DNA from 2 places in the Kitasatospora sp. NPDC058115 genome. Region 2 is predicted to be linked to the other one. Evidence: riboswitches for the same ligand, from Rfam matches in the RefSeq annotation. Region 2 holds a riboswitch; the other holds the start of a gene.

Region 1 (11,409 bases), on a different contig from region 2:
GGGGGAGCCGCGCCCGTGCCGGAAGGCCACATCATCCACCGCCTCGCCGCCGAGAACCACCGCGCCTTCGGCGGCCGGCCGGTCCGCGCCAGCAGCCCGCAGGGCCGCTTCGCGGACGGCGCCAAGCTGATCGACGGACGGGAGCTGGTCGCGGCCGAGGCCACCGGCAAGCACCTCTTCCTCGGCTTCGGCGAGGACGCCTGGGTGCACGTCCACCTCGGCCTGTACGGCGGCTTCACCTTCGGCGACACCGTCGACGGCCAGGTGCCGGAGCCGGTCGGCCTGGTCCGGCTGCGCCTGGAGAACGACGAGCACTACGCCGACCTGCGCGGCCCCAACACCTGCGCCCTGATCACCGACGCCGAGAAGGCCGCCGTCGCCGCCCGCCTCGGCCCGGACCCGCTGCGCGCCGACGCCGACCCGGACGCCGCCTGGCGGCGGATGACCGGCAGCCGCACGACCGTCGCCGCCCTGCTGATGGACCAGAAGGTGCTGGCCGGCGTCGGCAACGTCTACCGCGCCGAGGTGCTGTTCCGGCACGGCATCGACCCCCAGCTGCCCGGCCGCTCCCTGCGCCGCGCCGAGTGGGACGCCATCTGGGCCGACCTGGTCGCCCTGATGCGCGAGGGCACCGCCGCCGGCCGCATCGACACCGTCCGCCCCGAGCACACGCCCGAGGCGATGAACCGCCCCCCGCGCGTCGACGACCACGGCGGCGAGGTCTACGTCTACCGCCGCGCCGGCCAGCCCTGCCTGATCTGCGCCACCGACATCCGCACCGAGGAACACGCCTCCCGCAACCTCTTCTGGTGCCCCACCTGCCAACCACCCCGCCCGACCACCTGACCCGCCCTCAACTCTGACCGTAGGAAGGGCCCGTCGGCCTGTGGATGGCGGGTCCGTCGGGGTGTCCGGGTCGGGTGGTGAAGCTGATGCTGGTGCGGCGGGGGCCGGTGTGGAGGGTGAGGGTGCGGTGGGGGAGCGCCGTCGGGGTCGCGGCCGGGGTGGTGAGCCAGTGGGCGACGGCGGAGCCGAGGAGGAGCGGGTCGAGCCGGGGAACGGGGGTGCCCCAGGGGCGGTCGGCGCGGGCTTCCAGGAGGAGGCCGCCGGGCAGCCGCAGCAGGTGGTGGTCCGGGCCGAGGGCGGCGACGGCGACGGTGAGGCGCGGGAGCTCGGCCGCGCCGGCGGTGGCGGCGAGCCACGCCTCGGCGGGCTGTTCGGTGTCGCTCCCGGTGCGGGCCAGGACGTCGGCGGTGCGCCGCAGCACGGGGCTGGGTTCGTCGTCGGCGACGGCGAGGAAGCCGCGCGCGGTGGGCCGGCCGGGGCCGACGGGGTAGCGGCGCAGGTGGATCGCGGTGCCCTCGCCGGTGGCCACGACGTCGTAGGCGGTGGGCCGTTCGGCGGCGAGCGGGACCGGCCGCGGGTGGGGCAGCGGCAGGGGGTCGCCGGGCGGTGCCTCGATGCCGGGCAGGTAGGAGAGGAAGATTTCGCGCAGTATCCGGGCGGACTCCCCGCGGCGGCCGAGTGAGCGGTCGGTGACGGGGCGCAGGGCGGCCGGGTCCTGCTCGGCCGCCGCCCGTTCGAGCTGGGTGAGCAGGTCGCCGTCGGGGTCGAGGGCCGGAGCGGCCCGGCCGAAGGCGTAGGTGGGGGAGCGGGGGTCGAGTTCGGCGGCGCCGGTGGCGACCAGCAGGGTGCGGCGTTCGAGGGCGGCGGCGTAGAAGGAGACCGAGCCGTGGTCGCCGATCACGCAGTCGGCGGCGATCAGCGCGGCCTGCCAGCCCCGGTCCGGCGGGACGAGCCGCAGGCCGCGGCGTTCGGCCGGGGCGAGCAGGGCGCGCAGGTCGTGCCGGGCCCAGACGTTGGGGTGCAGGACGGCGGCGACGGTGTACTCGTCGGCGGGCAGCTGTTCGACCAGCCGCAGCGGCAGGCCGGGGTGACGGCCGAGCAGCGAGTGCCCGCTCCAGGTGGAGGTGACCACGACGAGGCGACGGCCGTCGACCGCGCCGAGGGCGGTCCGGTGGCCGTCGCGTGCGCCGAGGCCGCCGAGCATCCGGTCGAAGCAGGGGTCGCCGACCTCGCGGGCGCGGGGCAGCGCCTCGGGGCAGGCAGCCCGCAGGCGGTCGAACTGCTCGCGGTGGGAGAGGCCGATGACGGCGGGGAAGACCCGTCCGCGATGGGTGAGTTCGTGTCGGGAGAGCCCGGCGGCGGTCACCGTGTCGCCGGTGGACTCGGGGACCAGACGGTTGTAGCCGGCGCCGTGCGGGAGGACGACGAGGGGTGCGCGCAGCCGGTGCATCGAGGCGTGGACGGCGCAGGCGACGGCGAGGTCGAAGCGCTGCCGGACGGCCTCCCGCCAGGGCAGGACGGTGAGGCCGGGCTGGGCGCGGAGGTGGTCGTCGAGTCCGGCGGTGAACGCGGAGCCGGGGTTGACGGTGACGGCGAAGCCGATGCCGTCCAGCTCGCGCAGTGGTGCGAGGACCTCCAGGACCCTGGTGGCGGAGGTGAGGGTGCGGACCACCGCGAGGACGCGTGCCCGGACCGGCCGGGTGTTCCAGCGGTCGTCGTCGGGCCGGGCCCGGAGCCGGCGGGGGTTCGACACGCCATGATCGTACTCAGCGGGCTCCGGCCGGGCGGGGTGGCCGCCCGGCGGTCAGCCGGCTGCTATGGCGGGGGTGTCGCCGGCGCATTGGTCGAGGAGGGGGCGCAGGGTGGCGTCCACGAGCCGGTAGCGCACGACGCGGCCCTCCTTCTCGCCGGCCACCACGCCGGCGGTGCGCAGGAGGCGCAGGGCCTGGGAGACGGCGGGGTCGCGCATGCCGGTGGCGACGGCGAGGTCGGTGACGGCGAGGGGGCCGGTGCGGTGCAGGGCGAGCAGGAGGGCGAGCCTGCCGGGGTCGGCGAGCAGGGCGAAGCGGTCGGCCCAGGAGCGGACGTGGGCGGTGTCGCCGATCGCGGCGATGGCCTCGCAGACCCGGTGGCCGTCGATGGTGCGGTGGCCCGCGCGGTCGGCCGGTACGAGATGCATGCGGCCCATTCTGGCAGGCGGGAGGTTGTGATCCTGAACACCTGCGTAGGTGCGCAGCCTTGCATGGGTCGCCCCGGGCCCCTACGGTGTTCCCCGCCGTGGTGCTCGGGAAGACCGGTGACGGACCCTCAGGGGTCCCAGTCCGGAGCGGCCCTCGCCACTGTGATCGGGGGAGAGTGTCCGTACCCACGACGCCACTGGGCGCCTCGCGCGCCTGGGAAGGCGGGTACGGGAGCCCCGTAAGCCAGGAGACCGGCCGCGGCATCTCACGAAGTCATTCCACGAGGTGCTGGAGCGTGATCCGCAGATGACCCTGCCCGAAACCGCCGCCGCCGCGGCGTCGCCCGCCGCCCTGCCCGCCTTCCGCTGGCGCCGGGAGGACACCCTTCGCACCGCCGGGCTGCTGGGCGTGATCCTCGCCATGCACGTGGTGGCGTTCGGCACGTTGATCTTCCTGGTGGCGCCGGAGAAGTACGAGGTGGGCACCCAGGTCTTCGGGGTGGGCCTGGGCATCACCGCCTACACCCTCGGCATGCGCCACGCCTTCGACGCCGACCACATCGCGGTGATCGACAACACCACCCGCAAGCTGATGGCGGACGGCAAGCGCCCGGTCTCGGTGGGCTTCTGGTTCGCGCTCGGGCACTCCTCGATGGTGGTGCTGATGGCCGCCCTGGTGGCGGGCGGCGCGCAGCTGGCCAACACGCTGATGGACGACGAGTCGTCCACCCACCAGTGGCTGGGGATGGTCGGCACCTCGGCCTCCGGCGTCTTCCTCTACCTGATCGGCGCGCTGAACCTGGCGGCGCTGTTCGGCATCCTCAGGGTGTTCCGCTCGATGCGCGCCGGCCGGTTCGACGAGGCCGAGCTGGAGGCGCACCTGAACGCGCGCGGCCTGATGGCCCGGGTGCTGAACCGGGCGACCCGCTCGATCACCCGGCCCGGGCAGATGTTCCCGGTCGGCATGGTGCTGGGCCTGGGCTTCGACACCGCGACCGAGGTCACCCTGATGGTGATGGCCGGCTCGGGCGCGGCCTCCGGCCTGCCGTGGTACGCGATCGTCTGCCTGCCGCTGCTGTTCGCGGCCGGGATGAGCCTGTTCGACACGCTGGACGGCACTTTCATGAACTTCGCCTACCAGTGGGCGTTCTCCAACCCGGTGCGGAAGGTGTACTACAACCTGACGATCACCGGGCTCTCCATCGCGGTGGCCTTCGTCATCGGCACCATCGAGCTGGTCGGCGTGCTGCACGAGAAGCTGGACCTCACCGACCCGGTGAGCGGCTGGATCGCGGACATCTCGCTGGACAACGTCGGCTACGCGATCGTCGCCCTGTTCGTGGTGGTCTGGGCCGCCGCCATCGCCTACTGGCGGCTGGCCGGGGTGGAGCGGAAGTGGAGCCCGAAGGCCGCGGAGTAGCGGCCCGGGCGGGAGGCCGGGGCTGCCCGGGTGGGGGCGTTCGGCGGGCGGATCGGGGGCCGGGTTCGTAGGCTCGACGCATGGCTGATGCGTACGCGGGCCGCCGGGAGCGGTTGCGGGAGCACTGCGGTGCCTCCGGGGCCGACGCGGCGCTGATCACCCGGGCGGCGAACGTGCGGTACCTGACCGGCTGCCCGCCGTGCGGGGCGAGCCTGCTGCTGACCCGGGACCGGGTGCTGCTCGCGCTGCCGGACGACCTGCCGCCGGACGACACCGGCGAGCACCTGATCGCCCCCGACGTCACCCGGCTGCCGGTGGCCACCGGTTCCGACACCGCGCTGGCCGCGGCCGCCGCCGCCGCGCGGCTGGGGGCGGCCGGGCTGGCGGTGGAGGAGCACGACCTGACGGTCGCCCGGCACCGGGCGGTGGCCGGGCTGGCCGAGGGGGTGCGGCTGGCGGACGTCGGCCAGGCGGTCGAGCGGCTGCGGGTGGTCAAGGACGAGCACGAGATCGCCGACCTGCGGATCGCCGCCGAGATCGCCGACCAGGCGCTCGGCGAGCTGCTGGAGTCGATCCTGGTCGGGCGCACCGAACGGCACCTGGCGATGGAGCTGGAGCGCCGGATGATCGACCACGGCGCCGACCGGGCGGCCTTCCCGGTCTCGGTCGGCACCGGCAGCCACTCCGGCCAGCCGGCGCACCAGCCCACCGACCGGCGGGTGGAGGAGGGCGACTTCCTGACCGTGGTGCTCGGCGCGCAGTACCGCGGCTACGGGGTGTCCACCGCCCGCACCTTCGTGATCGGAGCGGCCCCCGCGCCCTGGCAGGTCGAGCTGCACCGGCTGGTGTTCCGCGCCCAGCGGGCCGGGCGGGAGGCGCTCGGGCCGGGGGTCGAGCTGTGCGTACCCGACCGGGCTGCGCGGGAGATCCTGGGGGCGGCCGGGCACACCGAGGGCTCCGTGCACCCGATCGGCCACGGCATCGGCCTGGAGATCCGGGAGGCCCCGCGCCTCGGCCCCACGGACATGGGTAAACTGGACAGCCGCGTACCGGTCACCGTCGGCCCGGGGGTCCACCTCCCGGGGCGGGGCGGGGTCCGGATCGAGGACACGCTCGTGGTGCGCCCCCTGGATGAGGGCGGGCCCGAGCTGCTCACCATCACCACCAAGGAGCTCCTCGCCCTGTGACGCAGGTGTGCCACAGGACGCGTCCCTTGGTTCCTTGACAGCTATATCCAGGAGTAAGTGCGCCCGTGGCTTCCACGAACGATCTCAAGAACGGCATGGTCCTCAAGCTGGAGGGCGGCAAGCTCTGGTCCGTCGTCGAGTTCCAGCACGTCAAGCCCGGCAAGGGCCCGGCCTTCGTGCGTACCAAGCTCAAGGAGGTCCTGACGGGCAAGGTCGTCGACAAGACCTTCAACGCGGGCACCAAGGTCGAGACCGCCAACGTCGACAAGCGCACCATGCAGTTCTCGTACAAGGACGGCGAGAACTTCGTGTTCATGGACATGGACACCTACGACCAGCTGGCCATCGAGCCGGTCGTCGTCGGCGACGCCGCCAAGTACCTGCTGGAGGGCTTCGACGCGCTCGTCGCCGTCAACGAGGGTTCGGTGCTCTACATCGAGCTCCCGGCCGCCGTCGAGCTGGTCATCGCCGAGACCGAGCCGGGCGTCCAGGGCGACCGCTCCACCGGTGGCACCAAGCCGGCGACGCTGGAGACCGGCGCCGAGATCCAGGTGCCGCTGTTCATCACCACCGGCGAGAAGGTCAAGGTCGACACCCGCGACGGCAGCTACCTCGGCCGGGTGAAGTAAGTCCGTGTCGTCCGCACGCACCAAGGCCCGCACGCGAGCCTTCCAGATCCTGTTCGAGGCCGACCACCGCGGGGTCGACCCGCTGACGGTCCTCGCCGACTGGGTGGCCCGGGCCCGGGAGCCCAAGCCTGACGAGGGCACCCCGCAGGTCGGCGAGTACACCATGGAGCTGGTCGAGGGGTACGTCCAGCACGCCCGCCGGATCGACGAGCTGATCTCGCAGTACGCGGTCGGCTGGACGCTCGACCGGATGCCGATCGCGGACCGCAACGTCCTGCGGCTCGGCGCGTACGAGCTGATCTGGGAGGACCGCGTCCCCGACGCGGTCGTCCTGGACGAGGCCGTGGAGATCGCCAAGGAGTACTCCACCGACGACTCCCCGGCGTTCGTCAACGGCCTGCTGGCCCGCTTCCTGGAGCTGAAGCCCGGCATCCGCCGCTGACCCCTGCGCACGGCGTGCACCACGGCCGCCGGACCGGAAACGGTCCGGCGGCCGTCGTGCGTGTTCACCCGGTCGGCGTATGGTGGCCTCTACTCGCCAGTAACCCGGCGTGCCGGCGGCCCCGTGCCCGCCGGCGACCCCCGCAGCGAAGGGCAGGCCACCTCCATGACCACGGCGATCCGCAGCGAGTTCGACCAGGGCATCGCGCTCTCCCCGCACCCGGACGAGCCCGGCCGCTACGACGGTGAACTCGGCGCCGGCTGGCAGATCGGCGGCGGCGTCAACGGCGGACTGCTGCTGGCCGTGGCCGGCCACGCCCTCACGCTCGCGCACACCGCCCGCCCGGAGAGCGCCGGCCACGCCGACCCGGTCTCGATCAGCGGCTACTACCTCTCCGCCGCCACCCCCGGCCCGGCCACCGTGCGCACGGAGGTGATCCGCACCGGCCGCTCGCTGTCCACCGGCACCGCCGCGCTCAGCCAGGACGGCGTGGAGCGGCTGCGGGTGGTCGCCACCCACGGCGACCTCGCCGCCCAGGACGGCGAGGTGCGCACCACCGCCGTGCCGCCGCAGCTGCCGCCGCCGGACCGGTGCATCGGCGTCGAGCACGCGCCCAAGGAACTCCTCACCCAGGCCGCCCTGCTGGAGCGCTTCGACCTGCGGCTCGACCCGGCCACCGTCGGCTGGGCGCTCGGGCAGCCCTCGGGTGCCGGACGGATCCAGGGCTGGTTCCGGCTCGCCGACGGCCGCGCCCCCGACCCGCTGCTGCTCCTGCTGGCCGCCGACGCGCTGCCGCCGGTCACCTTCGACCTGGGGATGCCCGGCTGGGCGCCGACCGTCGAGCTGACCGTGCACCTGCGGGCCAGGCCCGCGGCCGGCTGGCTGCGCCTGGTCCACGCCACCCGGAACCTGGCCGGCGGGTACTTCGAGGAGGACGCCGAGGTGTGGGACGAGTCCGGCCGGCTGGTCGCCCAGTCCCGCCAGCTGGCGAAGGCCCCGCGTCCGGCGTGAGCGGGCGTGCACGGCGAGTGACGGGTGCGCCGCGCGCGGGGCGGGCGCGCGGGGCGTGAGCGGCGGCCCGCACAACCGTGCGTGACTCCAAACATCCGATTCACCCTCGGTTACAGTCCTGTGACACGTCGTACGTGTGCGCCACGCGGGGCGGGGGAGGACAGGGGCGACGGCACCACCCACCGCCGCCCCGTCCGCCCCGTCCGAGGAGCCCCGATGAGCCGCAACGGCCGCGCCCGCCGCACCCCCGACTGCACCGCCGCGGGTTCCCGCCCCCGGGCCCGCTCGCGCGCGGCCGCCGACCGCGAGGCCGCCTGCGAGCGGCAGCGGGCCGAGGGCGCCGGCCAGGCCTTCGTGATCGGCGTGCTCACCAGCCCCGCGGACTTCGAACGGGCCCGCGCCTGGGGCCTGTCCGACGCCCCCGACCACGAGCAGTACCTGAGCGAGACCGCCGAGCTGCTCTCCGACGCCCGGCGCCGCTTCGACACCGTCCGGGCCCGGATGTTCCACCCGCAGGACTTCGCCGAGTTCTGTCTGCTGCACGGCCTCGACCCGGCCGAGCCGGCCGCCCGCGACCGCTACCTGGTCAACCCGCCGCTGCGCACCCAACTGCTCGCCTACCAGGGCGAGGAGCTCGCCGGCGACTTCGTCCCCCGCCTGGTCCGGGCCCGCGAGAACGGGCTGACCCTGCGCCACGCCGACCTGCTGCTCGACGGCCGGCTCCACGGGGAGCGCGACGACGCCGTGCGCGACGCCCACGAGCGCGGCGCCGAGGTGTTCCGCCGGATGCTGCTCGGCGCCGGCAGCGGGGTCTACGAGCTGCGCCTGTCGGTGGAGGCGCCCGGTGGGCGGCTGACCGCGGCCGCCCGGGTGCTCCAGTGGGAGGACGGCGTGGTGCGGATCAACGACGAGGACCTCGAACTGCTCTGCGCGGTGCTCTGCACCGGGCTGGCCCGCGAGCTGCCCGGCCTCGCGGTGCTGCACGGCGCCCAGGGCTCCGCCGCCGCCTGTGGGGAGTACCGGCCGACCGCCTGGGCCTGGGCCAGCGAGGGCCGGGTCTGGGCGCCCGCCGAGGGGTCGGTGCGGCTGGACGGGGTGGCCGCCGAGCCGGGCTACCGGCTGGAGACGGTCTGCTGACCGCCGGCGGACGCGCCGCGGCGCGGCACCCCTCGCGGGGGCCGCGCCGTGACGTTTCTGCTGTTGTCCGCCGTCCCCGCGGGCGGGAGGCCGACGGGAGGACCGGCGGGAGCCGGTGCGGCGGGCCTCAGCTCGCCTCCTCCTCGCGCACCGCACGGCGCGCGTCGGGGTTGAGCACGCCCCAGGAGATCAGCTGCTCGGTGAGGATCGACGGCGACTGGTCGTAGATCACGGCCAGGGTGCGCAGGTCGTCCTGGCGGATCGACAGCACCTTGCCGTTGTAGTCGCCGCGCTGGCTCTGGATGGTCGCCGCGTAGCGCTGCAGCGGGCCGGCCTTCTCGGACGGGACCTGAGTCAGTCTCTCCAGGTCGAGGACCAGGCGCGGCGGCGGCTCGGCCGCGCCGCCGGGCGTCCCGCCGGGCAGCAGCTCCTGGACCGGGACCCCGTAGAACTCCGCCAGTTCGGCCAGCCGCTGCACGGTGACCGCACGGTCGCCGCGCTCGTACGAGCCGACGACGACTGCCTTCCAGCGCCCCTGGGACTTCTCCTCGACACCGTGCAGGGAGAGCCCCTGCTGAGTGCGGATGGCTCGGAGCTTGCCTCCGAGCTGCTTCGCGTAGTCGCTGGACATTGATCTCCCCGGACGAGATTGCTTCGCGTTCAGTGGTGGGTCACGGGCGATTGCCGACGCCGTTACCGGTGGGTCCGACGTCCGTCTCGTAACTCACTGTGAGGTTACGTAGAGTGAGGTAGTTGCGTCAAGCCGAATGGGGCAGTCGTGCGAATGGCCCGCATCACCGGTGCGTCCGGTGCGTGAACCCGGGGGAGCGGAATGATGGCCGTCGGTTGGCCGAGAATGACGCTGTAGGATGACCGGAGCCCGCGCCGCAGTCCGGCGGGGCGTCCCAGACATCCTTTAAGGCCCGTCCCGTGAGGCGGGGAAGGAGGTCCGCTTCGGCATGACCGCACACCAGGAATCCGCTCCGAGGCCGCCGCACCAGGTGCTGGACGGCACGGACATCGCCCGGGTCATCACCCGGATAGCGCACGAGATCGTCGAGCGCGCCAAGGGCGCCGAGGACGTCGTGCTGCTCGGCATCCACACCAGGGGCGTCCACCTCGCCCGCCGGCTGCACGCCAGGCTCGCCCAGATCACCGGCCGCGACATCCCGCTCGGCACCCTGGACATCACCATGTACCGGGACGACCTGCGGCTGAAGCCCGCCCGCGCCCTGGAACACACCGAGATCCCGCCCGGCGGCATCGACGGCAGGCTCGTCGTCCTCGTCGACGACGTGCTCTTCTCCGGCCGCACCATCCGCGCCGCGCTCGACGCCCTGAACGACATCGGCCGCCCCCGCGCCGTCCAGCTCGCCGTCCTCGTCGACCGGGGCCACCGCGAGCTGCCCATCCGCGCCGACTACGTGGGCAAGAACCTCCCCACCTCGCTGCGCGAAGCCGTCCAGGTGCGCCTGGCCGACCGCGACGGCGTCGACGCCGTGCTCGTCGGCGACCGCGACTACGCCGCGCGCTCCTCCCAGGCCCTGGCCGCCCAGCCCACCGAACCGCACCTCCCGGAGTAACCCGCGTGAAGCGCCACCTCGTGTCCGCAGCCGATCTCAGCCGCGACGACGCGCTGCTCATCCTGGACACCGCCGAGGAGCTCGCCCAGCTCTCCGGCCGGGCCGTCAAGAAGCTCCCCACCCTGCGCGGCCGGACCGTCGTCAACCTCTTCTTCGAGGACTCCACCCGCACGAAGACCTCCTTCGAGGTCGCCGAGAAGCGGCTCTCCGCCGACGTCATCAACTTCTCCGCCAAGGGCTCCTCGGTCTCCAAGGGCGAGAGCCTCAAGGACACCGCCCTCACCCTGCAGGCCATGGGCGCCGACGCCGTCGTCATCCGGCACCACGCCTCCGGCGCGCCGGCCCGCCTGGCGCAGTCCGACTGGCTGCACGGCAGCGTCATCAACGCCGGTGACGGCACCCACGAGCACCCCACCCAGGCGCTGCTCGACGCCTTCACCATGCGCCGCCACCTCAACCCGGGCTCGGGCCACGACCTCGCCGGGCGGCGGGTGACCATCGTCGGCGACATCCTGCACAGCCGGGTCGCCCGCTCCAACGTCCACCTGCTCACCACGCTCGGCGCCCAGGTCACCTTCGTGGCCCCGCCGACCCTGCTGCCGATCGGCATCGAGAACTGGCCCTGCGAGGTCAGCTACGACCTGGAGCGGGTCCTCCCGAAGACCGACGCGCTGATGATGCTCCGGGTCCAGCGGGAGCGGATGAACGCCGCGTTCTTCCCCACCGAGCGCGAGTACACCCGCCGCTACGGCCTCGACGCCGTCCGGATGGCCCAGCTGCCCGAGCACGCGGTCGTGCTGCACCCCGGCCCGATGGTCCGCGGCATGGAGATCACGGCCGAGGTCGCCGACTCCCCGCGCTGCACCGTGGTCGAGCAGGTCGCCAACGGCGTCTCCGTCCGGATGGCCGTGCTCTACCTGCTGCTCGGCGGAGCCACCCTCACCGACACCCCCCGCACCGACTCCGTGGAGACTG
Region 2 (11,409 bases):
GGGCCGGTGTTGCTGTTCGCGGCGGATGCGTGGGCGTCCTTCGTGGCCGGGGTCAAGGGTGGGGAGTTTCCGGTCGGCTGACACAACAGGGATGCCCCGCACGGCTGTGGCCGTGCGGGGCATCGTCATCACTGTCGGCGTGTACCTCGGACGTGCGCGCTGCGGGTGCACCTCTGCGCGTCTGGTGTGGCGCATCGGCGTTCCCAGAGGATGGGGCCCGAGCGAAGGGAGCGCAGCATGGGTGAGCACGAGAAGCCGCCGCCGGACCCGGGGCAGGGAGAGCCGCCGCCGGGGAACGCCGACGGGCAGGTACCGCCTCCGCCGCCGGGCGACGGGAAGCACAAGAAGCGATGACCGGTGATCTGGCCGGCCGCCGCACGCGGATGGATGCCCTGATGGAGGCGCGCGGGGCCTGGCCGGCCGGCTCGCCGTGGGTGCGTGAGGCTATGCGCGCGCTGCCGCGTGACACCTTCGCGCCGGATCGGCTGTGGCGCTGGGACGGCCACGCCTACATCCCGCTCGACCGTCCGACCTCCCCCACCGCGTGGGCGGACGAGCTGTACTCCGGGCCGGATGCGGCGGCGGTCACCCAGGTCACCGACGGGCTCCCTTCCTCCAGCCTCTCCGCGCCCGCCGTGGTGGCGGACATGTTGGACAGCCTGATGCTGGAGCCCGGCCATACGGTGTGGGACATCGGCACCGGCCAGGGCTGGAGCTGCGCGCTCGCCGCCTGGCGGGCCGGGCCCAACCGGGTCGTCTCCACGGAGGTGGACGAAGGCCTCGCCCGGCTCGCCCGCAAACGTCTCACCGCCGTCGAGGTGTTCGTCGGCAACGGCACCAGCCGCGTCCCGCCCGGCGGCCCGTTCGACCGCATCCACGCGACCTACGCCGTCGAGACCGTCCCCTTCGCCTGGATCAAGGCCACCAAACCGGGCGGCCGGATCGTCTACCCATGGGGCCGACTCGGGCACGTTGCGCTCACGGTGGCCGCCGACGGCCGTAGTGCGAGCGGCTGGGTGCAGGGCCTCGGGCAGTTCATGGCGGACCGGTCGGCTCCGGTGCCGACGGCCGGCTACGCGAAGGTGCGTGACACCGGCGCCCCTGCCGCAGAGCGGATCATCGGACGCGACCTCGGGCCGCTCGCCGACGACTGGGACCTGCGCTTCGCCGTGCGCGTCGCCGTCCCGGACGCCGTGATCGTCACCGGCCGGGACGAGGACGGCGTCAACGCCTGGATCCACGACGGCAGAGCGTCGTGGGCGGCAGTCTCCGCGGGCGGTGCCCTGCTGTTCCAAGGCGGCCCGCGCCGGATCGGTGACGAGGTGCTGACCGCCTGGTCGCAGTGGGAGGAACACGGCCGTCCGACGCCGTACGACTACCGGGTCACCGTCACATCGGAACGCCAGTGGGTGCGGCCCGCTTCATGAAGCAGAGAGGGGGAGCGCCGAGCGGCGCTCCCCCCTCCGAACCTCGGTGCTTAGAAGTCGTCGTCGAAGGAGACCGAGCCCTCGACGGCGACCTGGTACGCGGAGACCCGGCGCTCGAAGAAGTTGGTCAGCTCCTGGACGTTCTGCAGCTCCATGAAGCCGAACGGGTTCGTGGAGCCGTAGCGGATCGGCAGGCCCAGACGCGCCAGGCGCTGGTCGGCCACGGCCTGGAGGTACTCGCGCATCGACTCGGTGTTCATGCCGGGCAGGCCGTCACCGCAGAGGTCGCGGGCGAACTGGAGCTCGGCCTCGACGGCCTCCTCCAGCATCTCGGTGACCTGCTTGGCCATCTCGTCGTCGAAGAGGTCGGGCTCCTCCTCGCGGACGGTGTCGACCACCGACATGGCGAAGTCCATGTGCATGGACTCGTCGCGGAACACCCAGTTGGTGCCGGTCGCCAGGCCGTGCAGCAGGCCCCGGCTGCGGAACCAGTACACGTACGCGAACGCGCCGTAGAAGAAGAGACCCTCGACGCAGGCCGCGAAGCAGATCAGGTTCAGCAGGAAGGCCCGCCGGTCCTCCTTGGTCTGCAGCGAGTCGATGTGGTCGACCGCGTTCATGTACTTGAAGCAGAACTGGGCCTTCTGGTGGATGGAGGGGATGTTCTCCACCGCGGCGAAGGCCGCGTTGCGGTCCTCCGGGTCCGGAAGGTAGGTGTCCAGCAGCGTCAGATAGAACTGGACGTGCACGGCCTCCTCGAACAGCTGACGGCTCAGGTACAGCCGCGCCTCCGGGGAGTTGATGTGCTTGTAGAGGCTCAGCACCACGTTGTTCGCGACGATCGAGTCACCGGTCGCGAAGAACGCGACCAGCCGGCCGATCATGTGACGCTCGCCCTCGCTCAGCTTCGCCAGGTCGGCGACGTCCGAGTGAAGGTCCACCTCCTCCACCGTCCAGGTGTTCTTGATGGCGTCGCGGTACCGGTCGTAGAACGACGGGTAACGCATCGGGCGCAGCGTCAGCTCGAAGCCGGGGTCGAGCAGCATCTTGCGGTCTTCGGAGCTCATTACTGGCAGGCCTCGCAGGACTCGGGGTTCTCCAGGGAGCAGGCCAGCGCGGCCTCTTCCTCCGGGGTGAGGGTCGGGGTGTTCACGGGCACCGGGGCGGCGGCGCGGGCGGTGCCGGACGCGGCCTGGGCGATCCGGGTGGCCGGGCGCGAGCGCAGGTAGTAGGTGGTCTTCAGACCGACCTTCCAGGCGTACGCGTACATCGAGCTGAGCTTGCCGATGGTCGGCGCGGCCATGAAGAGGTTCAGCGACTGGCTCTGGTCGATGTACGGCATGCGGGCCGCGGCCAGGTCGATCAGCGCGCGCTGCGGCAGCTCCCAGGCGGTGCGGTACAGCGAGCGGATCTCCGCGGGCAGCCAGCCGAGCTCCTGGACCGAGCCGTTGGCGTCGCGCAGCGCGTCGCGGGTCTGCTGGTCCCAGACGCCGAGCTCCTTGAGGTCGCGCACCAGGTACGGGTTGACCTGGAGGAACTCGCCGGAGAGCGTCTCGCGCTTGAACAGGTTGGACACCTGCGGCTCGATGCACTCGTACACACCGGCGATGGACGCGATGGTCGCGGTCGGCGCGATCGCGAGCAGCAGCGAGTTGCGCAGGCCGGTGACGGCGATCCGCTCGCGCAGCGCGGTCCAGCGGTCGGCCCACTCGGGGGTGGCCGAGCCGAAGTGGTCGATGTGCAGCTCGCCGCGGGCGGCGCGGGTCTCGCCGTACGCCTCGTGGCGGCCCAGCTGCTCGGCCAGGTCGGCGGAGCGCTCGTAGGCGGTGAGCATGATGCGCTCGGCGATGAGCGTGGAGAGCGTCCTGGCCTCGGCGGAGTCGAAGTCGATCCGCAGCTGGAAGAAGACGTCCTGGAGGCCCATCACGCCGAGGCCCACCGGCCGCCAGCGGGAGTTGGAGGCGCCGGCCTCGGGGGTCGGGTAGAAGTTGATGTCCACCACGCGGTCGAGGAAGGTGACGGCGGTGCGCACGGTGGCGTCCAGCCGCTCCCAGTCCATCGCGCCCAGCAGGTCGCCGGCCGACGCGCCGGCGGCGACGTGGGCGCCGAGGTTGACCGAGCCGAGGTTGCAGACGGCGGTCTCGGAGTCGTCGGTGACCTCCAGGATCTCCGTGCAGAGGTTGGAGGAGTGGACGGTGCGGCCCGGCAGCGCGGTCTGGTTGGCGGCGCGGTTGGAGGCGTCCTTGAAGGTCATCCAGCCGTTGCCGGTCTGCGCGAGGGTGCGCATCATCCGGGCGTAGAGGGTCTGCGCGGGGATGGTGCGCACGGCCTTGCCGGCCAGTTCGGCCTTGCGGTAGGCCTCGTCGAACTCCTCGCCCCACAGGTCGACCAGCTCGGGGACGTCGGCGGGGGAGAACAGCGACCAGTCGGCGTTGGCGTTGACCCGGCGCATGAACTCGTCCGGGATCCAGTGCGCCAGGTTCAGGTTGTGGGTGCGGCGCGCCTCCTCACCGGTGTTGTCGCGGAGCTCCAGGAACTCCTCGATGTCGGCATGCCAGGTCTCCAGGTAGACGCAGGCCGCGCCCTTGCGGCGGCCGCCCTGGTTGACGGCGGCGACCGAGGAGTCGAGGGTGCGCAGGAACGGCACGATGCCGTTGGACTTGCCGTTGGTGCCGCGGATCAGCGAGCCGCGCGAGCGGATCCGGGAGTAGGACAGGCCGATGCCGCCGGCGTGCTTGGACAGCCGGGCGATCTGCGCGTAGCGCGAGTAGATCGAGTCCAGGTTGTCCAGCGGGGAGTCCAGCAGGTAGCAGCTGGACATCTGGGGGTGGCGGGTGCCGGAGTTGAAGAGGGTCGGCGAGGAGGTCAGGTACTCCAGCCGGCTCATCAGGCGGTACAGCTCGGCGACCTCGGCGACCGACTGCTCGGTGTCGCCGACCGCCAGGCCACAGGCGACGCGGAGCAGGAAGTGCTGCGGGGTCTCGACGACCTTGCGGGTGATCGGGTGGCGCAGCAGGTAGCGGGACTGCACGGTGCGCAGGCCGAAGTACTCGAAGCGGTCGTCGCCCCGGGGGTCGACCAGGGCGTCCAGGGCGGCGGTGTGCTTGGCGACGAAGTCGGCGGTGGTGTCGCCGATCAGGCCCTCGGCGTGGCCGACCGCGATCGAGGTGGAGAACGAGACCACGCCCTGGCTCGCCGCCTCGTCCACGATCTCCAGCGCGAGCAGGCGGGCCGCGAGCTTGGAGTACTGCGGGTCCTCGGCGATCATCGACGCGGCGGCGTCGACGGCCAGCCCGCGCAGCTCGGCGAAGTCCGAGCCGGCGTGGCGGCCGCGGAGCGCGGCGGCGGCGACATGGCCGGGGTCGACCTGGGGGAGGTCGGTGCTGCGGTCGGTCAGGAGGCGCAGGAGCGCACCGCCGGGGTCGGAGACCGTCGGGTCGGCGGGGGCGGAGCTGGAACCCTGGGCGGGCAGGGTGGCTGAGGCAGCGGTGGTCAAGGCGCTCTCTCCTGGCGGCGGTCGACGGCGGTGGCTCGGGCCGGGCCGTTCGGGGCAGGGGAGATCGCCGTGCGGCCCGGAGGCGTCGCACGCGTGTCGTCCCCGGCCCGCCCGCGAGGCCCGGAAGGTGGTGCTGGTGCCATGGCCCCTGCGGGGAGGCGTCGGCACGCCGTCGGCAGGTACTCGGACTCGCGGCGCCCCTCGGGGGCGGCCGCACACCGCTGCGGGGCAGTCCCGGACTCGCACCGGGTTCCCCTGCGTCGACAGCAGGGACGAGCATACATCTAGTGGTGCTCGCTGGATGCGACACCACATGTTGTGCAGCGTGGCGTGTTGCTCCGATGACCGGTGGTACCGGGGAGGGGCCTTGGGGCGCCCGCGCGGGGTCCGTTGCGAAACGGATTGGTCACCGGGACGGTCCCTCGTCCGGTGCATGCCCTACGATCTCGGCACATGAGCGAGGGAACGGGCGCTCCGGGGGACTGGGCCGGTAGGGCCGTGCCGCCGGGGCAGGGTCAGCAGCCTGGTGTGCCGGGTCAGGTGCCGCAGCCGGGGCAGCCGCCGGTGCCGCCGCCCGGCGGGTTCGGGCCGCCTGCGACGCCGTACGTGCAACCGGGGGCGGGAGTGCCGCCGCAGGCCCAGCCGCCGGTGGCGCCGCACGTGCCGTCCGGCGCGGTGCCGTACCCGCAGCCGGGGCCCCCGCAGGGTGCCCAGCCGCCGCAGCCGCCGGCCGGACCGCAGCCGGGACCGCAGCCCGCGCCCCCGTTCGCCGGGTGGCCGCAGCAGGGTGCCCAGCCGCCGCAGCCGTCGCCCCCGAACGAGCCGGACTGGAACGCGATGGCGGACCGGCACGCCGACGAGTCGCGCCGCCGCAAGCGGCTGTGGATCGGCGCGGTGGTCGTCGCCGCCGTGCTGGTCGGCGGGATCGTCGGGGCCGGGGTGTGGATCAACGGCCGTGACAAGGGCGACGACCCGAAGCCGGCCGCGAGCGGGACCACCACCGGTACCCCGTCCGCCACGGCCACGCCCACCGAGCAGGCGGTGGCGGTGATCTCCGACGCCGCCACCGACAAGCTGCCGGTCGACGCGGCGACGCTGTTCCCCGATCAGACCCGGACCGTCGACGGCAAGGTGTGGACCCGTCAGGTGACCGGTTCGACCGCTCCCTGCTCCAAGGCCACCACCGGCGGACTCGGCCTCGCGCTCGGCGACGACACCTGCCGCTCGCTGGTCCGCGCGACCTACGTCAGCGGCGAGAGCGCCGTCACGGTCGGGGTGGCGGTCTTCGACAACAAGGCGGGCGCGGACCGGGCGATCGGCCGCCACGCGGGCCTGATCCAGGGTCTGTCCGGCACCGGTGTCCCGATGTTCTGCGTGACCGACAAGTCCGGCTGCACCGAGACCCACGCGTCGATCGGGCGCTTCGGCTACTTCACGGTGGCCGGTTCGCTGAAGCAGGGGACGGACCAGAGCGACCAGCTCGCGACGGCCGCCGCCGGCGCGCTGGCGGAGCGTACGAAGGACGTCCTGCTGGCCCGGGGATCCCACGCCGGCTGACCCCCGGCGGGGAGGGGACGGCCCGCGGAGGGCGGCCCGGGGCGGTCGGATAGGATGACCGCCCTCGGGGGAGGGATGCGTCCCCCCGTGGCCGCCCCGACGGGGAATCAGCGAGCAGGAGGTACCGCGCGGTGAGCGCTGCCGTCAATGCGACCAGCAGACGGCGCAGGGCGGCGGGCCGCCGACGCGGAACGGGCGAGCCCGTCCCCGCGATGCTGCTGCCGGCGCCGCCCACTTCGCAGGAGAAGTACAGCTACACCATCCGCCACCAGTGGGTGCTGACCCTCTGTTCGATGGTGAGCTTCGGGTGCCTGGTGGTCAGTCAGGCCGAGCTGTACTCCCTCGGGTCGTGGTTCTGGCTCTGCGTGCCGTTCCTGTTCTTCACGGTCGTCTACTACGTGGTCTCGCTGCGCGTGAACAGCTTCACGCCCAACTTCGACGTCAAGGAGCACCGCCGGCTGGTGCGACAGTGGAACCCCGCCGAGTACCCGACGGTGGACGTCTTCCTGCCGGTCTGCGGCGAGCCGATCGAGGTGCTGCACAACACCTGGACGTACGTGCGGAAGATGGCCGAGCACTACCCGGGCCTGGTCATGCCGTACGTCCTGGACGACGCGGCGAGCCCGGAGGTCGAGGCGATGGCCGCGGACTTCGGCTTCCGGTACGGGGTGCGGGAGAACCGCGGCTGGTTCAAGAAGGCCGGCAACCTGCACTACGGCTTCGGCCGCTCGGACGGCGAGTTCATCCTCATCCTGGACGCCGACTTCGCGCCCCGGCACGACCTGCTGCACGAGGTGCTGCCCTACCTGCAGCGCGACCCGAAGCTCGGCATCGTCCAGTCGCCGCAGTTCTTCCGGGTGCTGGACTCGCAGAACTGGATCGAGCGCGGCGCCGGCGCCATCCAGGAGCTGTTCTACCGCTCGGTGCAGGTCGCCCGGCAGCGCAACGACGGCGCGATCTGCGTCGGCAGCTGCGCGGTCTACCGGCGGGCCGCGCTGGTGGAGAACGGCGGCACCACTCTGATCGCCCACTCCGAGGACGTGCACACCGGCTTCGACCTGCGGGCCCTGGGCTGGGACCTGCAGTACGTGCCCGTGGCCCTGTCCACCGGCGTCTGCCCGGACAACGCCGGGGCGTTCCAGAACCAGCAGTACCGCTGGTGCATGGGCTCGATGTCGCTGATGACCAGCCGCAAGTTCTGGCACACCAAGCTCGACTTCACCACCCGGCTCTGCTACGTCTCCGGGTTCCTCTACTACATCCACACCGCGCTGCTGACCTTCGCGCTGCCGATGCTGCCGATCATGCTGCTGCTCTGGCGGCCGGACCTGCTGCAGGTCCAGCACCTGGTGCTGGTCCTGCCCAGCCTGGTGTACGCGACCGTGATCTTCCCGCTCTGGCACCGGGCGCCGTACCGGCTGGAGGCCTGGGCCGGGCGGATGATGTACGGCTGGGCGCACTTCTTCGCGGTCTGGGACCTCGTCCGGGGCCGTCAGCGCGGCTGGCAGCCGACCGGGTCCAGCAAGGCCAAGAACCGGCAGCGGCGCTTCTGGACCGGCATCGTGGTCTGGGGCGGGGGCACCGCGCTGGTCTGGGTGGTCGCGGCGGTGTACCGGATGTTCACGCTGTACCCGCTGGACTTCGCCCTGGTGCTCTCCTCGGGCCTGTTCTACGCGGTGACGGTCGGCCGCATCCTCATCCAGCCCCGATCCCAGGACTCCGTGGCATGAGCCTCCCCACCCGCACCCCCGGCGCCCGCCGGGCGCGTGCCGCACTGTTCCGCGCCCTCGCGGCGGCCCTGCTGGTGCTGCCGCTGGCCGCCTGCGACCTGCTCGGCCAGGAGCCGCTGGGCCCCGCGGCGGCGGCCGGCCCCACCGCCGCGGCGTCCGCGGGGAGCACGGCCGCCGCGGGCGGCGCGAGCGCCACCGCCGCGGCCACGCCGACCAGGACGGCCACCCCCGACGCGGCGCTGCCGTACGACGTCCGCCCGCTGCTCAAGCCGGCGAAGAAGTACCTGGGCGTGGCCGTCGACGGCGCCCCGGCGTCGATGGCCGGCGTCGACGAGTTCGCCGGCCGGATCGGCAAGCGGCCGAACATCGTCGAGTACTACTCGGGCTGGGGCGACGAGTACGACGTCAAGGGCGTGACCAACGCCTGGCAGGGCGGCGCGCTGCCGTTCATCGCCTGGGAGCCCTACAAGACGCCGCTGGCCGACATCGCGGCGGGCAAGCACGACGACTACGTCAAGCGCTACGCGGCGGCCGTGCGCAACACCAACGTGCCGGTCGCGATCAGCTTCGCCCACGAGTTCAACGGCACCTGGTACGACTGGGGCACCAAGACCACCACGGCGGCCGACTTCGTGGCCGCCTACCAGCACCTGCACGACGTCTTCACCCAGCTCGGCGTCGGCCAGGTGATCTGGGTCTGGAGCCCGAACAGCATCAACCCGGTGCCGACCGTGGCGCTCAAGCCGTACTACCCCGGGGACACCTACGTCGACTGGGTGGGCATCGTCGCGTACTACACCCACCTCGAAGCGGGCACCTTCGACACCCTCTACACGCCCACCCTCAACCAGATCCGCACCTTCACCGACAAGCCGTGGATCATCGCCGAGACCGGCTCCGAGCCGGGCACCCGCAAGGTGTCCGACATCTACAACCTCGCCGCGAACGTGATCAAGCGCCCCGACTGCCTGGGCTTCATCTGGTTCAACCTCAACAAGGAGGTCGACTGGCGGATCGAGGGCGACCCGCAGTCCCAGAACGCCTTCAAGCAGGCGGTGTCCGACGGCCGCTACAGCTTCGATGTGAAGAGCCCCTGATGACGTCCATCCCCACGCCCCGCAACCCCCTCGCCGAGGACGCGCCGGTCCGGGTGCCCGACACCGGCGGCTCGTGGTTCGAGAGCCGCCACCCGTCGGCGCCGCTCCCGCAGCACGAGGAACGGCCCGACGCCGGTGTGCGGTTCACCGACCGCCCGGACGACGACGACCCGGACGAGGACGAGCCGTACGAGGACGAGCCGTACGAGGACGAGCCGTACGAGGGCGGGCCGTCCGAGGCCGGCCCGGCCGCCGGTGACCCGGCCGACGGCGAGCCGTCCGGCCCGGACGGCACCGGCCGCGACCCCGGCCGCGACCCGGACCGGCCCGAGGGCCCCGGCTACACCCTGCCGCCGGTGCCCGAGGCCAGCTGGACGCTCGACTCGGGCCGCCGCCGCTCCTGGATCAGCCGGGCGCTGCTGCTGGTCATCCTGCTGATCCAGACCGCGATGTCCGTCCGGCTGTCGAACACCGCGTTCCAGGACGAGGCGCTCTACATGTACGCCGGGCACGCGCAGCTCTCGCACTGGCTCTACGACACCCCCCTGCCGAAGGACTACAACACCTACTTCTCCGGCGCGCCGACCCTGTACCCGATCGCGGCCGCGGTGCTGGAGAACCACTTCGGCATGCTCGGCGTCCGGCTGTTCAGCCTGCTCTGCATGCTGGGCTCCACCGCGCTGCTCTACGGCTTCAGCCGGCGCCTGTTCAACGAGCGGGTCGCGCTCGGCGCCGCGGCGATGTTCGCGGTGACCCAGTCGACCGTGGTGCTCGGCTTCTTCGCCACCTACGACGCCCCGGCGGTGCTGCTGCTCGCCCTGGCGATCTGGATCGTGGTGCGCACCGACCGGGCGCCCGCGCCCGCCGTGCTGCTCGCCGCGCCGTTCGCGGTGCTGGCGGTCGGGCTGAAGTACGCCTCGGCGCTCTACCTGCCCAGCCTGGTGCTGCTGGCGGTGCTCACCGGGCGACGGGACAAGAACCGCCAGCCGCTGCTGCGCGGCGTGCTGCTGGCGGGCGGCGCGGGCGGGCTGCTCTGGCTGGGGATGACCTTCACCGACGTCCTCTCGGGTGTCCGGGCGACCACCACCCAGCGCGCCCACGGCGCCGAGCCCTGGACCGAACTGGCTCGCCAGTGCGTGGAGTTCGGCGGCCTGATGTTCGTCACCGCGGTCGGCGGCGCGGTCGCGTACGCGCTGCGCGGGCGGATGAACGAGTCGCCGCTGGTGCGCACCATGACCGGCCCCGGCCGCCGCCGCCGGATCCTGCTCGGCCTGCTGCTGACCGGCACCGCGCTGCTCGCCCCGGCCTACCAGATGCACCTCAACACCTCGGTCGCGCTGTACAAGCACCTCGGCTTCGGCCTGCTGTTCGCCGCGCCGATGGCCGGCATCGGCCTGGCCCGGCTGGTCGGCCCGCACTTCCGGCACCCGCAACTGGGCATCCTGCTCTGGGTGGTGACGCTCGCCCTCGGGCTGAGCCAGTCGACCTGGCGGTTCGACACCTGGCCCGACTCCAGCCGGATGACCGAGGTGGTGCGCCAGCACGTCACCAGCACCGGCCGCTACCTGGCCTCGGCCGACAACGTCCCGGTCTACTACACCAGCGACCTGACGCTGCAGAGTCAGTGGACCTCGACCTACGGCATCGGGTACGTCGACCAGGCGGGCGCGCTGCACACCGGTGACGACGGCTACCGCAGCGCCATCGCCGACGGCTGGTTCGACCTCGTGGTGCTCGACGGCGTCGCCACCCCGGACACCGACCGGGTGGTGGCCGACGCGATCGCCCGGAGCCCGCACTACCGGCTGCTCGGACGCATTCCCTTCACACACGTCGGTGGAACCGGGTACTACCGGATCTGGGTCAAACAGTAGCGATGACCACCCCGATACAGGCGACGGACGGCTCGGCGAACCTGCCGCCGGAACCGAGCCACCCGCCGATGCCCGCGTTCCCGCCCGCGCCGCCCGCGCCGCCCGTTCCGGGGGCGCCGCCGCGCGCCGCCGTGCCGCGCGGTTCCGCCGTGCCGGACGCCGACGAGCGGGCCCCGCAGTGGCGCGCCGCGCTCGCCGTCGCCCTGCCGCCGGTGCTGCTGGCCCTGG

The links. A riboswitch is a leader RNA that binds a small molecule or an ion and turns the genes downstream of it on or off. The one in region 2 is predicted to bind cobalamin.
Region 1: linked by a shared signal. The riboswitch ahead of ACFVVL_RS30880 (HoxN/HupN/NixA family nickel/cobalt transporter) and the one ahead of ACFVVL_RS30315 (ribonucleoside-diphosphate reductase subunit alpha) in region 2 are both predicted to bind cobalamin.

The regions. Positions count from the first base shown of each region.
Region 1 covers NZ_JBHVTL010000035.1:63,589-74,997, forward strand. Annotated here, with positions in the region: gene ACFVVL_RS30865 (Fpg/Nei family DNA glycosylase) at 16-846, shown strand; gene ACFVVL_RS30870 (hypothetical protein) at 854-2,599, opposite strand; gene ACFVVL_RS30875 (ArsR/SmtB family transcription factor) at 2,651-3,025, opposite strand; cobalamin riboswitch at 3,108-3,301, shown strand; gene ACFVVL_RS30880 (HoxN/HupN/NixA family nickel/cobalt transporter) at 3,333-4,445, shown strand; gene ACFVVL_RS30885 (M24 family metallopeptidase) at 4,526-5,632, shown strand; gene efp (elongation factor P) at 5,698-6,261, shown strand; gene nusB (transcription antitermination factor NusB) at 6,266-6,703, shown strand; gene ACFVVL_RS30900 (thioesterase family protein) at 6,869-7,714, shown strand; gene ACFVVL_RS30905 (hypothetical protein) at 7,931-8,851, shown strand; gene ACFVVL_RS30910 (transcriptional regulator) at 8,979-9,482, opposite strand; gene pyrR (bifunctional pyr operon transcriptional regulator/uracil phosphoribosyltransferase PyrR) at 9,811-10,434, shown strand; gene ACFVVL_RS30920 (aspartate carbamoyltransferase catalytic subunit) at 10,440-11,409, shown strand, end outside.
Region 2 covers NZ_JBHVTL010000034.1:40,802-52,210, forward strand. Annotated here, with positions in the region: gene ACFVVL_RS30300 (DUF397 domain-containing protein) at 1-81, shown strand, start outside; gene ACFVVL_RS30305 (protein-L-isoaspartate O-methyltransferase) at 351-1,427, shown strand; gene ACFVVL_RS30310 (ribonucleotide-diphosphate reductase subunit beta) at 1,478-2,494, opposite strand; gene ACFVVL_RS30315 (ribonucleoside-diphosphate reductase subunit alpha) at 2,494-4,899, opposite strand; cobalamin riboswitch at 5,080-5,220, opposite strand; gene ACFVVL_RS30320 (hypothetical protein) at 5,548-6,480, shown strand; gene ACFVVL_RS30325 (glycosyltransferase family 2 protein) at 6,774-8,210, shown strand; gene ACFVVL_RS30330 (glycoside hydrolase family 26 protein) at 8,207-9,307, shown strand; gene ACFVVL_RS30335 (ArnT family glycosyltransferase) at 9,307-11,181, shown strand; gene ACFVVL_RS30340 (glycosyltransferase family 39 protein) at 11,184-11,409, shown strand, end outside.